Collimonas fungivorans: one gene and its partner. The protein of the gene in region 2 binds, or shares a complex with, the protein of the main gene of each other region. Links are inferred from orthologs where the notes say so. Each region holds a gene or a part of one and is shown on either strand. Other genes may lie near its edges. The genes, in order: secY and secA.

Region 1 (9,858 bases), 4.3 Mb from region 2 along the record:
TGACGGCCTTCAGCACGGGTCGAACCGAAGCCCATACGGTATACAACGTTGTCCAGACGCGCTTCCAGCAAACGCAGCAGTGTTTCGCCGGTGTTGCCCTTGCGACGGTCCGCTTCAGCGAAATAGCGGCGGAACTGGCGTTCCAGGATGCCGTACATACGCTTGACCTTTTGCTTTTCGCGCAATTGGTTGCCGTAGTCGGAAGTACGTGCGCCGGAGGTGCGGCCATGCTGACCTGGCTTGGAATCCAGTTTGCACTTGGAGTCCAGCGAGCGGCGTGCGCTCTTCAGGAACAGGTCCGTGCCTTCACGGCGGGAAAGTTTTGCTTTAGGTCCGATATAACGTGCCACGATGCTTCCTTTTAAAAATATGACGCCGGGACATTACTGTCTTTTGCGGCCGGAATCTGAGTGAATAATCGCCGGCCTGGCGCTAGTCTGATTTACCTTCAACCAGACAGTGGGCTTAAGAACAAAACCCGCCAAGGTCGTTGGCGGGCTACTTGCATACGCTATTGCTGAGCAATAACGAAATCTGTACAGATTCAGATACCAATATCAGATACGGCGGCGCTTTGGAGGGCGGCAACCGTTATGCGGCACTGGTGTGACGTCTTGAATCTGGGTGATCTTGATACCCAGGTTGTTCAACGCACGAACAGCGGATTCACGACCAGGACCTGGGCCCTTGATGCGTACTTCCAGGTTCTTCACGCCACATTCCACAGCCACTTTACCAGCGGCTTCGGCTGCAACCTGCGCTGCAAATGGAGTCGACTTGCGGGAGCCTTTAAAGCCAGCGCCACCAGATGTCGCCCACGACAACGCATTACCTTGACGATCGGTAATCGTGATGATGGTGTTGTTGAAAGACGCGTGGATGTGCGCGATGCCTTCAGCAACGTTCTTTTTAACTTTTTTACGCACACGTGCTGCTGCGGCGTTATTTGGGGACTTTGCCATAATAATTTCCTAGAATCCGACTACCTAAAAACAATCAGTTGCCACGAGACCGTGGCAGCTTAATTATTTCTTCAGCGATTGAGCGGCTTTGCGCGGGCCCTTGCGGGTACGAGCATTGGTACGAGTACGTTGGCCACGGCAAGGCAAGCCTTTGCGATGACGCATACCACGATAGCAACCCAGATCCATCAAACGCTTGATGTTCATCGACAGTTCACGACGCAGGTCACCTTCGACGACGAATTTTGCAATTTCGTCGCGCAGCTTTTCCAGCTCGTTATCGTCGAGATCTTTGATCTTCTTCGTAGTCAAAATACCCGTGCTGTCGCAAATTTCTTGTGCGCGTGGGCGGCCAACACCGTAGATGGCTGTCAAGCCGATGACGGTGTGCTGATGATTGGGGATGTTGACCCCTGCAATACGTGCCATTCGTTATTCCTCGATCAATAACGTTAATTAACCTTGGCGCTGTTTATGGCGCGGTTCCGTACAAATGACGCGAACTACGCCTTTGCGCTTAATGATCTTACAGTTGCGGCAGATCCGCTTGACTGATGCGAGCACTTTCATTTTTGCCCTCTTTCTTCACTAAAATTTGCGGGACAGAGTTAAGCGAAGCGTTACTCTGTCCCCAACACTAATAAAATTAGTTACTTGGTACGGAACACAATCCGTGCCCGGCTTAAATCATAAGGTGTCAATTCTACTGTCACCTTATCTCCTGGCAGGATGCGGATATAGTTCATGCGCATCTTGCCAGAAATATGACCGAGGACGATATGTCCGTTTTCCAACTTGACTCTAAATGTTGCATTAGGGAGATTCTCAAGAATCTCGCCTTGCATCTGGATAACGTCGTCTTTTGCCATTCGGTCTACTGGTTCCTCTGGTCGTTCATCTCAACTTACCGCGTCGAAACGCCGCCCTTGAAATTTGCCTTACGCAGCAGCGAATCATATTGCTGCGACATCACGTAATTCTGTACCTGTGCCATGAAGTCCATGGTGACCACTACGATAATCAACAGCGATGTACCACCAAAATAGAACGGTACCTTCCAGCGAGCGATCAAGAATTCCGGAACCAGACACACTACCGTGATATAGACCGCACCGACCAGGGTCAAGCGCATCAAGATCTTGTCGATATAACGCGCTGTCTGCTCACCTGGACGAATCCCCGGCACAAACGCGCCGCTTTTCTTCAGGTTATCTGCAGTTTCCTTGCTGTTGAATACCAGCGCAGTATAGAAAAAGCAGAAGAACACAATCGCAATCGCATACAGCAAGGCATGAATCGGTTCGCCTGGCGCCAATGAAGCCGCCATATCCTTGAGGAAGTTGACTACCGGATTGGTTGAATCACCGGAAGTAAACCAACTCGTGATTGTCGCAGGAAACAAGATGATCGAGGAAGCGAAGATTGGAGGAATTACACCAGCCATGTTCAGCTTCAGCGGCAAATGACTGCTTTGACCGCCATAAATCTTGTTGCCCACTTGACGCTTGGCATAATTCACCAGAATCTTGCGTTGACCACGTTCGATAAACACCACCAGGTATGTCACGCCGGCCGCGATCAGACAAATCAGGATCGCCGACAAGGCACTCATGGAACCGGTACTTACCTGCCCGAACAACCCACCGATCGCATTTGGCAGACCAGCTGCGATACCTGCAAAAATGATGATCGAGATACCATTACCAAGACCACGCTCGGTAATCTGTTCACCCAACCACATCAAAAACATTGTTCCTGTTACCAGCGTCACAACTGTCGTGAAGCGGAAAGCCAGGCCTGCATCCAGCACCAGGCCAGGTTGCGATTCCAGTGCTACGGCAATCCCCAGGGCCTGGAACGTCGCCAGCAACAGCGTACCGTAACGGGTGTACTGGGTAATCTTGCGACGACCGGACTCGCCTTCTTTCTTCAACGCTTCCAGCTGAGGCGACACAATCGACATCAATTGCATCACGATCGATGCCGAAATATACGGCATGATTCCCAGCGCAAACACGGTGAACCGCGACAACGCACCACCAGAGAACATGTTGAACATGCCCAAAATACCGCCCTGGTGCTGCTTAAACAATTGCGCCAACTGCGATGGATCAATTCCCGGTACGGGAATGTGAGCACCAATACGATATACAACCAATGCAGCAAGCAAGAACCACAGACGGCCCCAAGGGAAGCCGCTCGCAGCACTCTTTGCAAGTTGGGGAGATGTCGCCAATTATTGCTCCATTGCTACGAGTTAGAACGACAAATTAAGCTACGGATCCGCCGGCTGCTTCAATCGCAGCTTTTGCACCTTTGGTAGCGATCAGACCCTTGAGCGTTACCTTTTTGGTGACTTCGCCCGACAGGATGACGCGTACCACTCGTGCCAGCTCGCCGATCACGCCAGCTTGCTTCAACACCAGGATATCAATTTCAGTTACCGGCAGGTTTTCCAGGTCCGACAAGCGAACTTCAGCCTTGAACGGGGTTGCCATCGACTTGAAGCCGCGTTTTGGCAAACGACGTTGCAAAGGCATCTGACCGCCTTCAAAGCCGACTTTGTGGAAACCGCCCGAACGCGATTTTTGACCCTTGTGACCGCGGCCGGCTGTCTTACCGATACCTGAGCCGATACCACGACCAACGCGACGCTTGTAATGCTTGGCGCCATCTGCAGGTTGAATAGTATTCAATTCCATAATTTGCTCCGTTCGCAAGCCTAAGCTTACGACACCACTTTCACAAGATAGGACACTTTATTGATCATGCCGCGCACAGATGGGGTGTCTTGCAATTCGGAAACCGAATTGACACGACGCAGGCCCAGGCCGCGAACTGTCGCGCGATGAGTTTCGCGCGTGCCGATCAAACCCTTGATCAATTGTACTTTTACAGTCTTTGTCATTTTGATCACCTTAGCCCAGAATTTCTTCAACGGACTTGCCGCGCTTGGCAGCAATTTCCGATGGCGTGTTCATCTTTGACAAGCCGTTCAAAGTAGCACGAACCATGTTGTACGGATTGGTCGAACCAGTGGACTTGGCCACAACGTTCGTCACACCCAGTACTTCAAAGATCGCGCGCATTGGACCGCCGGCGATGACGCCAGTACCGTCTTTTGCTGGCAGCATCAGCACCGAAGAGGCGCCATGCTTGCCGGAGATTGCGTGTTGCAATGTACCGTTCTTCAGCGTTACCTTGATCATCTTGCGACGGGCTTCTTCCATAGCCTTCTGCACTGCAACTGGCACTTCTTTCGATTTGCCCTTGCCCATGCCGATACGGCCATCGCCATCACCAACAACAGCCAATGCTGCGAAACCCATGATACGACCACCCTTGACCACTTTGGTCACACGGTTGACCGCGATCATTTTTTCGCGCATGCCATCATCCGGCTTATCGCTTTGCATTTTCGATTGCATTTTTGCCATGACGATTCTTCCTTAGAACTTCAGACCGGCTTCACGGGCGGCATCTGCCAGCACCTTGACGCGGCCGTGGTAACGGAAACCGGAGCGATCAAACGCAACTTCGGTAACTCCTGCTTTCAGTGCCTTCTCGGCAACGCGCTTGCCAACCAGCGATGCAGCTGCCGTATTGCCGCCTGCACCGGACTTGCCGGCCAGTTCTGCACGTACTTCAGCTTCCAGTGTGGAGGCCGAAGCCAGCACTTTAGCGTCAGGGCCGATGATGCTGGCGTATATGTGCAAGTTGGTGCGATGCACTGCCAGGCGGTTCACCTTTAACTCTGCGATCTTGGCACGCGTTTGGCGTGAGCGGCGCAGACGTGATTGTTTCTTATCCATCGTCAACCCCTATTACTTCTTCTTGGTTTCTTTAAGGATTACCACTTCGTCCGAGTAACGAACGCCCTTGCCCTTATACGGCTCAGGTTCGCGGTAAGCACGAACTTCTGCAGCAACCTGACCAACACGTTGCTTGTCGATACCCTTGATCAGGATCTCGGTTTGCGTCGGGGTTGCCACTGTCACGCCTTGCGGCATTTGGTGAACCACCGGATGCGAGAAACCGAGCGACAGATTCAACTTGTCACCTTGTGCTTGCGCACGAAAACCCACGCCAACCAGGTTCAGCTTCTTTTCGAAACCCTTGGTTACGCCATTGACCATGTTGTTGACCAGAGCACGCAAGGTGCCGGACATCGCATTGGCTTCGCGGCTGTCGTCAGCGGCAGCGAAATTCAGCGTGCCGTTGTTGTTTTCGATTTTTACCAGGCCATTCAAAGCCTGGGAAAGCGAGCCCAATGGGCCCTTAACTGTGATCTGCGCTGCTGTAATGGTCGCTTCCGCGCCAGTTGGCAGTGCAATCGGCATTTTACCTACACGAGACATGTTGCACTCCTTAGGCGACGTAGCAAATAACTTCGCCACCGACACCGGTTGCGCGCGCTTTGCGGTCCGTCATGACACCCGCAGGTGTCGAAATAATTGCCACACCTAAGCCGTTCATCACGTTAGGGATGTCATCTTTGCCCTTGTAGATCCGCAGCCCTGGACGGGATACACGATCAAGACGTTCGATAACAGGACGGCCGGCGTAATACTTCAAACCGATTTTGAGTTCCGCTTTGCCGCCTTCTTCTGCGACAGCGAAATCTTCAATGTAACCCTCGTCCTTGAGGACGTTGGCAATCGCAATCTTGACCTTCGACGATGGCATTGCCACGGTTGTCTTGTGAACTACTTGCGCATTGCGGATACGGGTCAGCATATCGGCGATAGGATCGCTCATACTCATTGCATATTCTCCTATTACCAGCTTGCTTTAGTCATACCCGGAATTTCGCCACGCATGGCGATTTCACGGAGCTTAATACGGCCCAGACCGAACTTGCGGAAAGTGCCACGTGGACGACCAGTCAGGGAGCAACGATTACGTTGACGGGTCGGAGCCGAGTTACGTGGCAGCGCTTGCAATTTCAAGCGAGCTTCGTAGCGCTCTTCTTCCGACTTCGATTGGTCATCAATGATTGCCTTTAACTCGGCACGCTTGCCGGCGTATTTCTTTACCAGGTCAGCGCGCTTTTGTTCACGGTTAATCAGTGCCAGTTTTGCCATGGCAACCTCAGTTTCTGAACGGAAATTTAAATGCGGCGAGAAGCGATTTTGCTTCATCGTCGGTCTTTGCAGTCGTCGTGATACTGATATTCATACCACGCAACACATCAATCTTGTCGTACTCAATTTCGGGGAAAATGATTTGCTCTTTCACGCCGATATTGTAGTTACCACGACCGTCAAATGCGCGACCGGAAACGCCACGGAAGTCACGAACGCGCGGCAGCGCGACAGTGATCAGGCGATCCAGGAACTCGTACATCTGAGCGCCACGCAATGTAACCATGCAACCGATTGGATAGCCTTCACGGATCTTGAAACCCGCGATAGCTTTCCGTGCCTTGGTCACGACTGGCTTCTGACCTGCAATCTTGGTCAAATCGCCAACAGCGTGTTCAATGATCTTCTTGTCCGCAATCGCTTCCGACAGACCCATGTTCAGGGTGATCTTCAGGATGCGCGGCACTTCCATTACGGACTTGTAAGCGTATTTCGCTGTCAGGTCGGTAACGACTTTTTCTTTATAGAATTCTTGGAGACGGGCCATGATCTCTTAAACCTTAACAACTTCGCCACTGGACTTGAAAACGCGGACTTTCTTGCCGTCCACGTCTTTAAAACCAACGCGATCTGCCTTGCCAGTTGCAGCGTTGAACAACGCAACATTTGACACGTGAATTGGCATCAACTTGTCAATGATGCCACCAGTTACACCAGTCATCGGGTTCGGCTTGGTTGCTTTTTTAGCAACGTTGATGCCTTCTACGACAACGTGGTTAGCATCAACGCGTTGCTTTACAACACCGCGCTTGCCCTTGTCTTTACCAGTCAGGACGATTACTTCGTCGCTTTTCCGAATCTTATCCATCTCGACTCCTTACAGCACTTCAGGCGCGAGCGACACAATCTTCATGAAGCGCTCAGTGCGCAGTTCACGAGTGACTGGTCCAAAAATACGCGTACCAATTGGCTCAAGCTTCGCGTTCAGCAGCACTGCTGCATTGCCATCGAACTTGACCAGCGAACCATCTTGACGGCGAACGCCTTTAGCGGTCCGCACGACAACGGCGTTATAGATCTCGCCTTTTTTGACGCGACCACGTGGCGCTGCCACTTTGACGGTAACCTTGATCACATCACCAATGCTGGCATAGCGACGCTTGGAACCACCCAGAACTTTGATGCACATAACTTCGCGTGCACCAGTGTTGTCGGCTACTTCGAGCCGGCTTTCCGTTTGAATCATAATATTTTCTTTCCCAACTTAACTCGCTGCCGCACGATGCGGATTTACGGTCAGTCTTGGTCCTGTCAGGGCAACTCTGCTGAGCGCACTGCTTAGGTGGACGACTTCCAAAACTTCTTGCTAGATACTGCAGGGTGTTCATTTCGCTCTTGTCGGAAGCCAACAGGAGCGAAGCCAAGCATTATTACATCAAAATGCTTGGCTCGCAACAAATACTTACAGGACCTGTGCCACTTGTACCACACGTGTCACGCTCCAAGCTTTAGTCTTGGAGATTGGACGTCCTTCTTGGATCTCGACTACGTCGCCTTCCTTGGCCTGGTTGGTTTCGTCATGTGCATGGTACTTGTTGGTACGCACGATGATTTTGCCATACAGAGGATGCTTGACGTGGCGTTCGATCAGGACGGTAACAGTCTTGTCCATTTTATCGGACACAACTTTACCAACCAGCGTGCGCTTGAGCGCTTGTTTCACTTGATCGTTCATTACAGGGCGCCCTTCGAATTGATGACGGTCTTGACCCGTGCTATATCGCGACGAACTTTTTTCAATTGCGACGTATTGCTCAATTGCTGAGTAGCGATTTGCATGCGAAGGCTAAACTGCGCCTTCAGCAATTCGTTCAGCTCTTTCGTCAAGGCCGCTTGATCTTTGTCGCGGAGTTCAGATGCTTTCATGTTTAACTCCAATTATTGGCCAATTTGACGCACGACGAACGTGGTCAACAATGGCAATTTAGCTGCAGCCAAACGGAATGCCTCGCGCGCCAGTGTTTCATCGACGCCATCCATCTCGTACAGCATTTTACCTGGCTGGATTTCAGCCACGTAGTACTCGGGATTACCCTTACCGTTACCCATACGGACTTCGGCAGGCTTTTGCGAAATTGGCTTATCCGGGAAAATGCGAATCCAGATACGACCACCCCGTTTGATATGACGGGTCATTGCGCGACGAGCTGCTTCAATCTGACGCGCGGTGATACGACCGCGGCCAATCGCCTTCAAGCCAAATTCGCCGAACGACACGGCAGTGCCGCGCGAATGCGAAATGCCTTTGTTGCGGCCCTTTTGCTCTTTACGATATTTTCTGCGTGCTGGTTGCAGCATGATTATTCTCCTGCTTTCTCAGCCGGCGCAGCAACAGCAACACCTTCAGCAGCGCCATCCGGCTTCTTGGCACGGGCTGGACGCGCAGCTGGCGCTCCTGGACCTGCCGTTGTAGTTTTAGCACGTGGACGACCAGCTGGTTTGCCATCATCACGACGTGGACCACGGCGTTTCTTGTCATCGTCGTTAGGTACGTCGATTACCGGCGCATCGCCGTTAGCCAGACGATCACCCTTGTAAACCCAGACTTTGATGCCGATAATGCCGTATGTGGTTTCAGCTTCGCCGAAACCGTAGTCGATGTCAGCGCGCAGTGTGTGAAGCGGTACGCGACCTTCGCGGTACCATTCGGTACGTGCGATTTCGATACCGTTCAGACGACCGGACGACATGATCTTGATCCCTTGCGCGCCCAGACGCATTGCGTTCTGCATCGCACGTTTCATCGCGCGGCGGAACATGATGCGTTTTTCGAGCTGTTGCGCGATCGAGTCAGCGATCAGTTGTGCGTCGATTTCAGGTTTACGAATTTCTTCGATATTAACGTGAACCGGCACACCCATCAGCTTGGTCAGCGCGGACTTCAGTACTTCGATGTCCTCGCCTTTTTTACCGATAACGACACCAGGACGCGAGCTGTAAATCGTGATGCGTGCGTTCTTTGCAGGACGCTCGATAACAACGCGGCCGACCGATGCGTTCTTCAGTTTTTTCTTGAGGAAAGCGCGTACTTTCAGATCTTCGCCGAGCATTTGGGCAAAATTGCTATTGCCTGCATACCAGCGGGATCCCCAGTTACGTGTAACCGCAAGGCGAAAACCGGTTGGATGAATCTTCTGTCCCATCGTGACTCCTTAGTTTCCGACAGTCACGTAAATGTGACAGGATTGCTTCGAGATACGATCGCCACGGCCTTTAGCACGCGCTGTGAAGCGCTTGAGGACCGAACCTTTTTCCACATATATCGTCGTGACTTTCAGCTCGTCGATATCAGCACCGTCATTGTGTTCGGCATTCGCAATTGCGGATTCCAGAACACGCTTGATGATAGCTGCACCTTTTTTCGGGCTGAAGGCCAGGATGTTAAGTGCGTGATCAATTTTTTTGCCGCGAATCAGGTCGGCGACCAGACGGCCCTTTTGGGCCGACAGGCGCACGCCGCGGAGGGTAGCTTTAGTTTCCATCATCGGACCTTATTTCTTAGCCTTCTTATCAGCAGCATGACCCTTGAACGTACGGGTCAGCGCGAATTCGCCGAGCTTGTGACCAACCATGTTCTCGGACACATATACCGGGACGTGTTGTTTGCCGTTATGCACAGCAATCGTCAGGCCGATAAAATCCGGCATGATGGTCGAGCGACGGGACCAAGTCTTGATTGGCTTTTTGTCTTTGACCGCTTGCGCAGTTTCAACTTTTTTCACCAGATGGGCGTCGCAGAACGGCCCTTTTTT
Region 2 (10,993 bases):
ATCCAATCCCAACGTTGCGCCCGACATGCTGGACGCCATCCTGCAAGAGATAGACCGGATCAGCACGGCTCTGATGGCGACCCAGGGCAAGACCGGCCAGCACATACGCGAAAATGAATGGCTGATGAGCATCCGCGGCCGCACCATCATTCCCGGCGGCGCCTGCGAATTCGACCTGCCTTCCTACTATGCCTGGCAACAGCACCCCGCCGAACAGCGGTTTGCCGATATCGTCGGCTGGTTCGCGCCGCTGGCGCCATTGTTCGACGCTATCAGCATTGTATTGCGATTACTACGAGAAACCGGAAGTTCGGTAAAGATAGACGCACAAAACGGCAGTTATCAGCAAATGCTGCAAGGAAAATCTTACCAGATGCTGCGCCTGATCATTGATGAGCAGCTGGCGGCGATTCCTGAAATATCCGCCAACAAGTACATGCTGTGGGTACGTTTCACCACCCAGGGCGGCGACCTGAAGCCAAAAGCGTATGAAGGCGACGTGCCGTTCGAGCTCACTCTTTGTAATTTTTAAATGTTTTTTGAATAGATTTGTATGACTACTACCGTCGATTGCCCGACATGCGGCACAAAAGTTGAATGGATTCCCGCCAACCGGTTCAGGCCGTTTTGCTCGGAACGCTGCAAGCAGATCGACCTGGGCGCCTGGGCCGAAGAGAAATATGCGATTCCGGCGGTCAATCCGCCCGATGAAATCGATGACGACGGCAAGCTGCCGCAATAACTCGAGGTAGCGAGCTAGGTTACGCGCTCTCTCGGCGCAATTCGTCCAGCCATTCAATCAAGGGAATCGCCGCCGGTAACAATGGCTCGACGTCGACGCTGCCTTGCCATGAAAACGCCTGCCCTTCCAGGCTTTGCGGTTCGCCGCGCCATTCGCGGCTGATGTAGAAATGCAGACGCACGCGCGCATGCGGATAATAATGTTCAATTCCGCACCAGGGCTCGGCAGAGGCAATTTCAACCCCCAGCTCCTCCAGCAGTTCACGCTTGAGGGCGTCGAAAATCGACTCTCCCGATTCGACTTTCCCCCCCGGGAACTCCCAGTAACCAGCCATCGGCTTGCCGGCCGGCCTCTGGCCCAGGAGCACGTCGCCGTTGGGCTTCATCAGGATGCCGACTGCTACATTGACCGGTTCCCGCTCAAGAACGGTCATGGCGGCGTCATTCTGCCGGCGTAATCGCGGGCAAACTGCCATGCAACCCGGCCTGAACGCGAAGCCCGTTGCAGGGCCCAGCGCAAGGCATCGCCACGCGCCTCCGCAATCTGCTCTGCATTGCAGCCGAAATGACTGAGCCAATGGCCGACGATGTCCAGATAATCGTCTTGCTTGAACGGATAAAACGATACCCACAATCCGAAGCGCTCTGAAAGTGAAATCTTTTCTTCGACGGTTTCCCCCGGATGCAAATCTCCATCCTCGGTAGTTTTATAGCTGGCATTGTCCGACATCCGCTCCGGCAGCAAATGGCGCCGGTTGGAAGTGGCATAAATCAGCACATTGTCCGACTGCGCGGCGATGCTGCCGTCAAGCGCCACTTTGAGCGCCTTGTAACCACTCTCGCCCTCTTCGAACGAAAGGTCGTCGCAAAAAATGATGAAGCGTTCCGGCCGCTCCGCCACAAGGTCGACAATATCCGGCAACGCTGCCAAATCGTCCTTATCCACTTCGATCAGCCGCAAACCCTGGGGAGCATACTGGTTCAGGCAAGCTTTGATCAGGGACGACTTGCCGGTACCGCGGGCGCCGGTCAGCAGCACGTTGTTGGCCGGCCGGCCGTCGACAAACTGACGGGTATTCTGGTCGATCTGCTGCTTCTGCACTTCGATATTATGCAGATCCGACAGCGCAATATCCGAAATATGGCCGACTGCCTGCAGGTAACCGCCGGCAGATCCGCCGCGGTGGCGCCAGCGAAAGGCGGTCGCCGCCTGCCAGTCGGGAGCAGCCTTGGCTTGCGGCAGGATGGATTCAAGCCGGGCCAGCAAGGCTTCGGCGCGGATCAGGAATTGGTCTAATTGAGTCATGGCTGGTTTGGTGACAAATGGGATTTCCCCATTCTGACGTAAAGCAAAACGCTGCTGGGTGAATATTATTTGTCAAAACAAATTCGCCGCCGCGACCGACAAACGGCCTCGGACGGCATTTTTCTCAAAGTATGATCGGCTCAGGAGCGATAGTCAGCATTGATCGAGACATAGTCATGCGATAAATCGCAAGTCCACACAGTCGCATCGGCATCGCCTCGCGCCAGTTGCACCCGCACCAGGATCTCGCTCTGTTTCATGACGCGCTGGCCGTCGGCTTCCTGGTATTCTGGATTGCGGCCACCACTTTTTGCCACCAGGACGTCATCCAGGTACAGGTCCAGCTTGCTGACGTCCAAGTCGTCGACGCCAGCATAACCGATAGCCGCCAGGATACGGCCCAGGTTAGGATCAGAGGCGAAGAAGGCCGTCTTGACCAGCGGCGAGTGAGCGATCGAATAAGCGATCTTGCGGCATTCTGCAGCATTCTGCCCCTGTTCCACGGTGATCGTGATGAACTTGGTAGCGCCTTCGCCGTCGCGGATGATCATTTGCGCCAGATGCCGGGAAATATCGGTGACAGCCGCCGCCAGCTCCGCATATTCCGGACTATCGACGCTGCTCACTTCCAGTTCGCCGGCGCCGGTGGCGATCAGCATGAACGAGTCGTTGGTCGAGGTATCACCGTCGATGGTGATGCAGTTGAACGAACGGTCGGCGGCCTGGCGCACCATGTGCTCCAGCACCGGCTGCGCCACTTTCGCATCGATCGCCAGGAAACCGAGCATTGTCGCCATATTCGGCTTGATCATGCCGGCGCCCTTGCTGATGCCGGACAGCGTCACCGTTTTGCCGGCGATAACCAGGCTGCGTGAAGCAGCTTTTGGCTGCGTATCGGTAGTCATGATAGCCTCGGCGGCATTGAACCAGTTGTCGCTTTGCAGGTTCTGTATCGCCTGCGGCAAACCGGCAGCGATGCGCTCCACCGGCAGCGGCTCCAGGATCACGCCAGTCGAAAACGGCAATATCTGTGCTGCATGGCAGCCCAGCAACTCCGCCAGCGCATCACAAGTGGCATTGGCTGCCGCCAGGCCGGCTTCGCCGGTGCCGGCGTTGGCGTTGCCGGTATTGATCAGCAGCGCACGGACAGGCTCGCCGGAAATCTCGGCGGCGGCCAGATGCGCTTTGCTGACTTGTACCGGAGCAGCGCAAAAGCGGTTTTGCGTAAACACCCCGGCTACCGTCGCCGTCGGCGCCAGTTTCATCACCAGCAAATCCTTGCGATTCGCTTTGCGCACACCGGCCTCGGCATGGCCAAGCTCGATGCCCGCCACAGGCAGCAGATCGGCGGCGACAGGAATGGGGGAATTGACGGCCATGAGAATCCTTAACTAGGTATATAGGTGTTGGCGGCGCTGGTTTGCCGAGATTAATGGGTGGTTGCCCGGTCCAGCAGACCGGCAGCTGATCCAAGTGCTTATTTTAAGGGGTATTAAGGCGTATGCGCAGACCATGTGTACATCTGCCGCAACAAAAGCAAAGGGCGGGTTTCCCGCCCTGCTTTAGCCGTTGCCCATCATTGCCGGTTACATCAGCTGGCCGTGGCACTGCTTGTATTTCTTGCCGCTGCCGCACGGGCAAGGATCGTTGCGGCCGACCTTCGGCACGCTGCTGCCCGGCTGCTGCGATTCATCGCTATGCGCGGTGGGCGCCAGCAAGGCTTCCGGCGCCGCGCTCGGATCGAAGTCGGCATGCTGGTAGTGCACGTTTTCCACGTGGGACTGCGCCATTTCTTCTTCGGCAGCCGCAATTTCCTCGCGGTTTTCGATACGCACCGTCATCACCACCTTGACCACTTCATTTTTGATCAGGTCCAGCATCTGGCCAAACAGTTCAAACGCTTCGCGCTTGTATTCCTGCTTCGGATTCTTTTGCGCGTAGCCGCGCAGGTGGATCCCCTGGCGCAGATGGTCCAGCGCAGCCAGATGCTCGCGCCAATGGCTGTCGACACTTTGCAGCATGACGCTGCGTTCGAAGCCTGCGAACGATTCCTTGCCAACGATTTCGGTCTTGGTGTCATAGGTAGTGCTGGCGGCGGTCAGCACACGCTCCAGCAGATCTTCGTCGGTCAGGTTCGGTTCCGATTTCAGCATCTCGCCAAGCGGTACTTCCAGGTGCAGGTCGTTGGCCAGGGCCGTTTCCAGCGCCGGGATATTCCATTGCTCTTCAAGCGACTCTTCCGGCACATAGGTACGGAAAGTATCGTCCAGCACACCTTCGCGCAGCGACGCCACCGTTTCGGAAACGCCTTGCGATTCCAGCAATTCGTTGCGCTGCTGGTAGATCACCTTGCGCTGGTCGTTGGCGACATCGTCATATTCCAGCAGCTGCTTGCGGATATCGAAGTTGCGCGCCTCGACCTTGCGCTGCGCCGATTCGATCGAACGCGACACGATGCCAGCCTCGATCGGCTCGCCTTCCGGCATTTTCAGCCGGTCCATGATGGCGCGCACGCGGTCGCCGGCAAAAATGCGCAGCAAGGCGTCGTCCAGCGACAGGTAGAAACGCGAGGAGCCCGGATCGCCCTGGCGCGCAGCGCGGCCGCGCAACTGGTTATCCACCCGCCGCGATTCATGGCGCTCGGTGCCGATGATATGCAAGCCGCCGGCATTGACCACGTGGTCATGCAGCGATTGCCAATCATCGCGCAGCTTGTCGGAGCGCAGTTGTTTTTCGGTGTCGCCGAGCGACTCGTCGGCTTCGATGAACTGGATCTGCTTCTCGACATTCCCGCCCAGCACGATGTCAGTGCCGCGCCCCGCCATGTTGGTGGCGATAGTGATCGCTTGCGGACGGCCTGCCTGCGCGATGATTTCCGCTTCCCGTGCGTGCTGCTTGGCGTTCAACACGTTGTGCGGCAGCTTGGCCTTGGTCAGGATCGAAGACAACAGCTCCGAGTTTTCGATCGAAGTGGTGCCCACCAGCACCGGTTGCCCGCGCTCGTAGCAGTCCTGGATATCCTTCAGCATCGCATTGTATTTTTCCTGCGATGTCTTGTAGACCTGGTCCTGCCGGTCCTTGCGCTGGTTCGGCCGGTTTTGCGGGATCACCACGGTTTCCAGGCCATAGATTTCCTGGAATTCGTAGGCTTCGGTATCGGCGGTGCCCGTCATGCCGGCCAGCTTGCCGTACATGCGGAAATAGTTCTGGAAAGTGATCGAGGCCAGGGTCTGGTTCTCGTTCTGGATCTTGACGCCTTCCTTGGCTTCCACTGCCTGGTGCAAGCCGTCCGACCAGCGGCGGCCGGTCATCATGCGGCCGGTGAATTCGTCGACAATGACGATTTCGCCGCCCTGCACCACATAGTGCTGGTCCTTGAAGTACAGCGAGTGCGCGCGCAACGCGGCGTACAGGTGATGGATCAGGCTGATGTTGGCGGCGTCGTACAGGGAGGCGCCTTCTGCCAGCAAACCCATGTCGGTGAGGATCTGCTCGGCCTTTTCATGGCCGGCTTCGGTCAGCAGCACCTGGTGCGCTTTTTCATCCTTGGTGTAATCGCCGGGGACTTCAACCTTGCCCTTGCCGTCCGGCGTTTCTTCGCCGACCTGCTGGGTCAGCAGCGGCGGCACTTCATTGATCTTGTAATACAGGTCAGTGTGATTTTCAGCCTGGCCGGAAATGATCAGCGGCGTACGCGCTTCGTCGATCAGGATCGAGTCGACTTCATCGACAATGGCGAAATTCAGGGTACGCTGCACACGGTCGGCGGCGTCGTACACCATGTTGTCGCGCAGGTAATCGAAACCGAATTCGTTGTTGGTGCCGTAGGTGATGTCGGCGCCGTAGGCGACCTGCTTGGCGTCATGCTCCACCGACGACAGGTTGACCCCGGTCGTCAGACCCAGCCAGCTGTATAAACGTCCCATCCACTCGGCATCGCGCTGCGCCAGGTAGTCATTCACGGTCACCACGTGCACGCCCTTGCCGGACAGCGCATTCAGGTATGCCGGCAGGGTCGCCATCAGCGTCTTGCCCTCGCCGGTACCCATTTCGGCAATTTTCCCGTAATGCAATACCATGCCGCCTATCAGCTGCACGTCGAAATGGCGCATTTTCAAGACCCGCTTGCCGGCTTCACGGCAAACCGCGAACGCTTCCGGCAGCAAGGCGTCGAGCTTTTCGCCGTCGGCTATGCGCTGCTTGAGCTCCGGCGTTTTCGCCTGCAGCTCGGCATCGGACAGTTTTTCGAACGCCGGTTCAAGTGCATTAATTTGTCGGACGACTTTTTTATATTGCTTAAGCAGGCGCTGGTTGCGGCTACCGAAAATCTGGGTCAGTAATGACATGCTTGGATTCTAAAAAAAGCGCCGGCGGCATTCCGCGGCATCTTGTGGATGGCCCCGAAACCGGGCTGTGGCTAAATAAATAATCGGAGAATTTTATCATGCAGTCCCCGACACATTGGGGTTATGCACCAGGAAACAATAGCAAGTTGCGCAAATTGTGCCCGGCATCCGGCGCATCCGGGCTCTACTGTGCTTGCATTACAACAACATTCATTACTTCCCGGCCAATGTTGCCATCTTGGCCAGGTCGGTGCCCGCGTTCAGGAACTTGCGCGGATCCTGCGCCACGCCCTTGATTCTTACTTCGAAATGCAGGTGCGGTCCGGTCGAACGCCCGGTAGTGCCGATATCGGCGATATGCTGGCCGCGCTGCACGATGTCGCCCACTTTGACAAACAGCCTGGAGGCATGGGCGTAGCGGGTGATGATGTCGTTGCCGTGGTCTATATCCAGCATGTTGCCGTATTGCGGATGATATTCGGCCGCGATTACCACGCCGGCCGCCGCGGCGACGATATTGGTGCCGACCGAGGCTGGAAAATCCAGTCCCTCATGAAATGCACTGCGGCCGGTGAACGGATCGAGCCGCCAGCCGAAGCTGGAGGAATTGTAGTTGACGCTGACCGGCTGGTTGGTCGGCAGCAGCTTGGACTTGATGCGGTCGCTCATCAGTACGGTTTCGACCACGTTCAGGTAGTCGGTGCGGAAACCGACATCGCGCGACATGGCGTCCAGCGCCAGCTGGAATTCGCTCATGCTCATGTCGTGCGAGCGCCGGTCGTACAGGCTGCTCGATTCGGCGCCGCCGCGTCCCGGCGCTTCCTTGAAATTGAACTCTTCCGGCTTGACCCCAGCCAAGCCCTGGACCCGCTCACCCAAGGCATCCAGGCGCATCAGCTGCGCCTGCATTTCACCGAGCTTGATGGCCATCGCCGCCAGGTTTTCCTTCAGGTACTTGTCTTTATCCTGCACTCCGGCGACAGCGTCGCCGGCGGCCTTGCCCGCAAACGGCAGGCCGACCGCATAACGGGCGGTGAGGAAATACAATAATCCGGTCGCCAGCAATACCGCCAGTAAAAAAACGACGATCATCAGGGTGATGTGCCTGGCGCCTAAGGTGATGGATTTTGCGCGATTAAAACGCGGGTGCAACAGAATTACCTGCATTGCAGCTCCGGTGAAGCCCTGAGCGGGTCACAGGTGTGATATGGTTTCACCATCATGCGTAGACTCTCACCTTCTTCTTACCGGCCAGCGACAACGGGTTCCAGGCCTCAAACTCAAAAAGCCGTTGCCGATTTTTTACGGGGGAATGACAAGATGGCGGCTTTGCTGCCCGCTGTCACACGCATGGCGGCGCTGCAAAAGCAATGCGCCGCCGAATTGCCTGCCATGTTCAGTACCTGCGAAGTATTGCAATGCGAAGCCGGGCAGCTGGTACTGTCAGCTCCCAATGCAGCTCTGGCAAGCAAATTGAAGCAGCAACTGCCACGCCTGCAAAACCAATTGCTGGCAGGAAATTGGCAGATTAATGCAATCCGAATCAAAGTGCAAGTAAGCCAAAACCTAATGAAAGCGCCTGCTGTCAAGCAGGCACTACTTTCATCCAAAGCTGTTTCGGCATTCTCTTCGCTGATGGAGGAACTGGAGCCATCGGCTGCCAACGAAGCACTGAAAAATGCTATCGCAGCGATGGTCAGGCGCTATAGCGATAAAAAATAAATCGCTACGGGCGGGGATAAACGCCATCTTGCAAAAATGGCATTATACACAGACAGCTAGTTGAGAGCCCACTCTTGCCCGACCTGACGCTGATAAGCGCCGGGCGCTTCAGTCAACTCGTCGAAGCTGACCACCTCATAGGCATCCGGCTGAGCCAGTAAAGCGCGCAGCAGCTGGTTGTTCAGGCCATGGCCAGATTTGTGGGCGGTGTAGCTGGCCAGCAGCGGATGGCCGATCAGGTACAGGTCGCCGATGGCGTCCAGGATCTTGTGGCGGACAAACTCGTTTTCGTAGCGCAAACCGTCGCTGTTGAGGATGCGGTACTCATCCATCACGATGGCGTTTTCCAGCGAACCGCCGCGCGCCAGTCCCAGGCCGCGCATGGTTTCCACATCCTGCATGAAACCGAATGTGCGCGCACGCGCCACTTCCTTCACATACGACTGGATGCTGAAATCCACTTCCGCGGTCTGGCCGGTGCCATCCACCGCTGGATGGTTGAATTCGATAAAGAATTTCAGCTTGAAACCGTTGCATGGATCGAGCCGCGCCCATTTCTCGCGGTCGCCTTCGCCTTCACGCACCTCGACCGATTTTTTGATGCGCACGAATTTCTTGGCGGCGTTTTGCTCTTCCAGCCCCGCTTGCTGCAGCAGGAATACGAACGACGAGGCCGAGCCATCCATGATGGGGATTTCCTCGGCAGTCACGTCGACATACAGGTTATCTATGCCCAGCCCCGAGCAGGCCGACATCAGATGTTCGATGGTGGAAACCCGCACGCCGTCCTTGACCAGCACCGAGGCCATGCGTGTATCGCCGACTTCGGTGGCCTTGGCCGGGAAGTCGATGGCAGGATCCATATCGACGCGCCGGAAAACGATGCCGGTATCCACTGCCGCCGGGCGCAGGGTCAGCTCGACCTTGGTGCCGGAATGGACGCCAATGCCTGTCGTCTTGACAATTCTTTTGATAGTGCGCTGTTTCAACATGATGACATTATAAGTCTGACTGATAATTATTCTGTAACGATGTGTAGTTATTGTGGGGTAAAAAACACGCCTGGATGTTTCCGCCCCCGGAACTGAAAAACGGCGCCACTGGCGCCGCCTACTCTACCCGCAACGGCTAGCTTTTAGGCCAGTTGCGCCAGCAGGGTTTCCGCATTGGACACTTCGAACTTGCCGCCCTGCTCCACGTTCAGCTGCTTGACCACGCCGTCGTCGATCAGCGCCGAGAAACGCTGCGAGCGCACGCCCATGCCGAACTTGCCGAAATCGGCGTCCAGGCCCAGCGCCTTGACGAAATCGGCGTTGCCGTCAGCCAGCAAACGCACGATGCCGGTGGCTTTCTGGTCACGGCCCCAGGCGCCCATGACGAATGCATCGTTGACGGAGATCGCCCAGATTTCATCGACGCCCTTGGCCTTGAATTCTGCCGCATGCTGGATGTAGCCAGGCAGATGCTTGGCGGAACAGGTCGGCGTGAAAGCGCCCGGCACGGCGAACAGGGCGATTTTCTTGCCCTTGACCAGGTCGCTGACATTGAACGAGTTCGGTCCGAGCGAACAACCTTCGGTCTCGGTTTCGATGAATTCTGCTAATTTGCCTTCCGGCAGGCTATCGCCGATCTTGATGGTCATGATTAATTCCTTGTCTAGGTGTGGATGCCCTGAAGCCCGTGGCGCAACGCTAAGGCGCGCGCCGGTATTCCAGAGGCACAGAATGTTGGCGGATGCTACAAAAGAAAACGCCGCGCCTTTCGACGCGGCGTTGAACCCGCAGTATGCCCTGTTCCGCAACTTCATGCAGAATGCCGGCCATGATAGCGGGTATCAGCACCCGCCATCATCATTGAGACTAAAGAGCCCTGACTTAGTCGGCTTGCTTGCGCAGGAAAGCCGGAATGTCGTAGGTTTCCATGCCGTTCTTTTCCAAAGCCCGCACCGTGTCGGAAGCCGACTCGCGACGCCATACCGCCGGCGCCTTCATGCCTTCGAACGAAGAGCTGCCGTGTCCCACCGAAGCCTGGCCATGCATCATCGGCTCGTTGTGGGTGCCAGTACGCATCATCGGCGCCTGCACCAGCTGCACGGCCTTGCGTGCACGGCCCAGGCCGGTGGCCACCACGGTGACACGGATATCGTCGCCCATGGTTTCGTCGTAGGCGATGCCCTGGGCAATCGAAGCGTCCGGCGCCGCAAACGCACGCACGGTCGCCATCACTTCCTTGATTTCCTTACCCTTCAGGCTGCGGCTGGCGGTGACGTTGACCAGCACGCCGCGCGCGCCGGACAGATCGATGCCGTCCAGCAGCGGCGAGGCAACCGCCTGCTCCGCCGCCAGGCGCGCGCGATCGACGCCGGATGCGGTAGCGGTACCCATCATCGCCTTGCCTTGTTCGCCCATGATGGTCTTGACGTCATTGAAGTCGACGTTGATGTGACCAGGCACATTGATGATTTCAGCAATACCGGCAACGGCGTTGTTGAGAACGTCGTCGGCGTGCTGCAACCACTCCATCATGCTGTCGTCTTCATAAATCTCTTCGAGCTTCTCGTTGAGAATGATGATCAGCGAATCAACATGCTGGGACAGGGCTTCCAGGCCTTCGTCGGCGATGTCCATGCACTTCTGGCCTTCATACGAAAACGGCTTCGACACTACCGCCACCGTCAGCGCGCCCAGTTCCTTGGCGATCTGCGCCACCACCGGCGCAGCGCCGGTGCCGGTGCCGCCGCCCATGCCGGCAGCGATGAACACCATGTGCGCGCCGCGCAATGCGTCTTCGATCCGGCCGCGCGATTCCTCGGCCAGCTGACGACCCACCGACGGCTTCATGCCCGCGCCCAGGCCGGTCTCGCCGATCTGGATCACGT

The links.
Region 1: the proteins of secA (region 2) and secY are in contact, whole or in part, in a crystal structure (PDB 3DIN), measured with the Thermotoga maritima proteins. The link is inferred for Collimonas fungivorans from one-to-one orthologs. Residues at the interface, in WP_004082002.1 of Thermotoga maritima: Glu261, Ala262, Arg263, Lys300, Ala301, Arg302, Thr303, Ile304, Ile305, Leu323, Tyr324, Asp325, Pro326, Val329, Ser330, Tyr333, Ile336, Lys340, Phe345, Val349, Glu363, Phe364, Tyr374, Ser375, Gly376, Gly377, Glu393, Ile395, Thr482, Ser483; in WP_004081795.1 of Thermotoga maritima: Glu108, Gly109, Glu110, Glu111, Ala236, Glu237, Arg238, Arg239, Ile240, Thr241, Ile242, Gln243, Tyr244, Ala245, Arg246, Arg247, Val248, Thr249, Gly250, Arg251, Arg252, Val253, Tyr254, Gly256, Ala257, Ser258, Thr259, Tyr260, Leu261, Pro262.

The regions. Positions count from the first base shown.
Region 1 is NZ_CP013232.1:714,356-724,213, reverse strand. The notes cover bases 1,033-4,031. They hold secY (preprotein translocase subunit SecY), read right to left. Parts: upstream 3,199-4,031; coding sequence 1,867-3,198; downstream 1,033-1,866. Other genes in these bases: rpsE (30S ribosomal protein S5), read right to left, coding at 3,881-4,031; rpmD (50S ribosomal protein L30), read right to left, coding at 3,691-3,870; rplO (50S ribosomal protein L15), read right to left, coding at 3,233-3,664; infA (translation initiation factor IF-1), read right to left, coding at 1,613-1,831; rpmJ (50S ribosomal protein L36), read right to left, coding at 1,419-1,532. In the rest of the region: rpsD (30S ribosomal protein S4), read right to left, coding at 1-350; rpsK (30S ribosomal protein S11), read right to left, coding at 558-962; more of rpsM, read right to left, coding at 1,026-1,032; more of rpsE, read right to left, coding at 4,032-4,399; rplR (50S ribosomal protein L18), read right to left, coding at 4,412-4,774; rplF (50S ribosomal protein L6), read right to left, coding at 4,787-5,320; rpsH (30S ribosomal protein S8), read right to left, coding at 5,331-5,726; rpsN (30S ribosomal protein S14), read right to left, coding at 5,741-6,046; rplE (50S ribosomal protein L5), read right to left, coding at 6,054-6,593; rplX (50S ribosomal protein L24), read right to left, coding at 6,600-6,914; rplN (50S ribosomal protein L14), read right to left, coding at 6,924-7,292; rpsQ (30S ribosomal protein S17), read right to left, coding at 7,509-7,781; rpmC (50S ribosomal protein L29), read right to left, coding at 7,781-7,972; rplP (50S ribosomal protein L16), read right to left, coding at 7,985-8,404; rpsC (30S ribosomal protein S3), read right to left, coding at 8,407-9,249; rplV (50S ribosomal protein L22), read right to left, coding at 9,259-9,591; rpsS (30S ribosomal protein S19), read right to left, coding at 9,598-9,858. UniProt on the Escherichia coli protein: The central subunit of the protein translocation channel SecYEG. Consists of two halves formed by TMs 1-5 and 6-10.
Region 2 is NZ_CP013232.1:5,026,159-5,037,151, forward strand. Bases 3,434-6,695 are described here. They hold secA (preprotein translocase subunit SecA), read right to left. Parts: upstream 6,394-6,695; coding sequence 3,634-6,393; downstream 3,434-3,633. Other genes in these bases: CFter6_RS22025 (M23 family metallopeptidase), read right to left, coding at 6,607-6,695. Also shown: cell division protein ZapD, read left to right, coding at 1-532; CFter6_RS22000 (DNA gyrase inhibitor YacG), read left to right, coding at 554-742; 8-oxo-dGTP diphosphatase MutT, read right to left, coding at 762-1,175; CFter6_RS22010 (ATP-binding protein), read right to left, coding at 1,172-2,047; bifunctional glutamate N-acetyltransferase/amino-acid acetyltransferase ArgJ, read right to left, coding at 2,188-3,426; more of CFter6_RS22025, read right to left, coding at 6,696-7,560; CFter6_RS22030 (hypothetical protein), read left to right, coding at 7,714-8,115; lpxC (UDP-3-O-acyl-N-acetylglucosamine deacetylase), read right to left, coding at 8,172-9,107; CFter6_RS22040 (peroxiredoxin), read right to left, coding at 9,251-9,757; cell division protein FtsZ, read right to left, coding at 9,990-10,993. UniProt on the Escherichia coli protein: Required for protein export, interacts with the SecYEG preprotein conducting channel.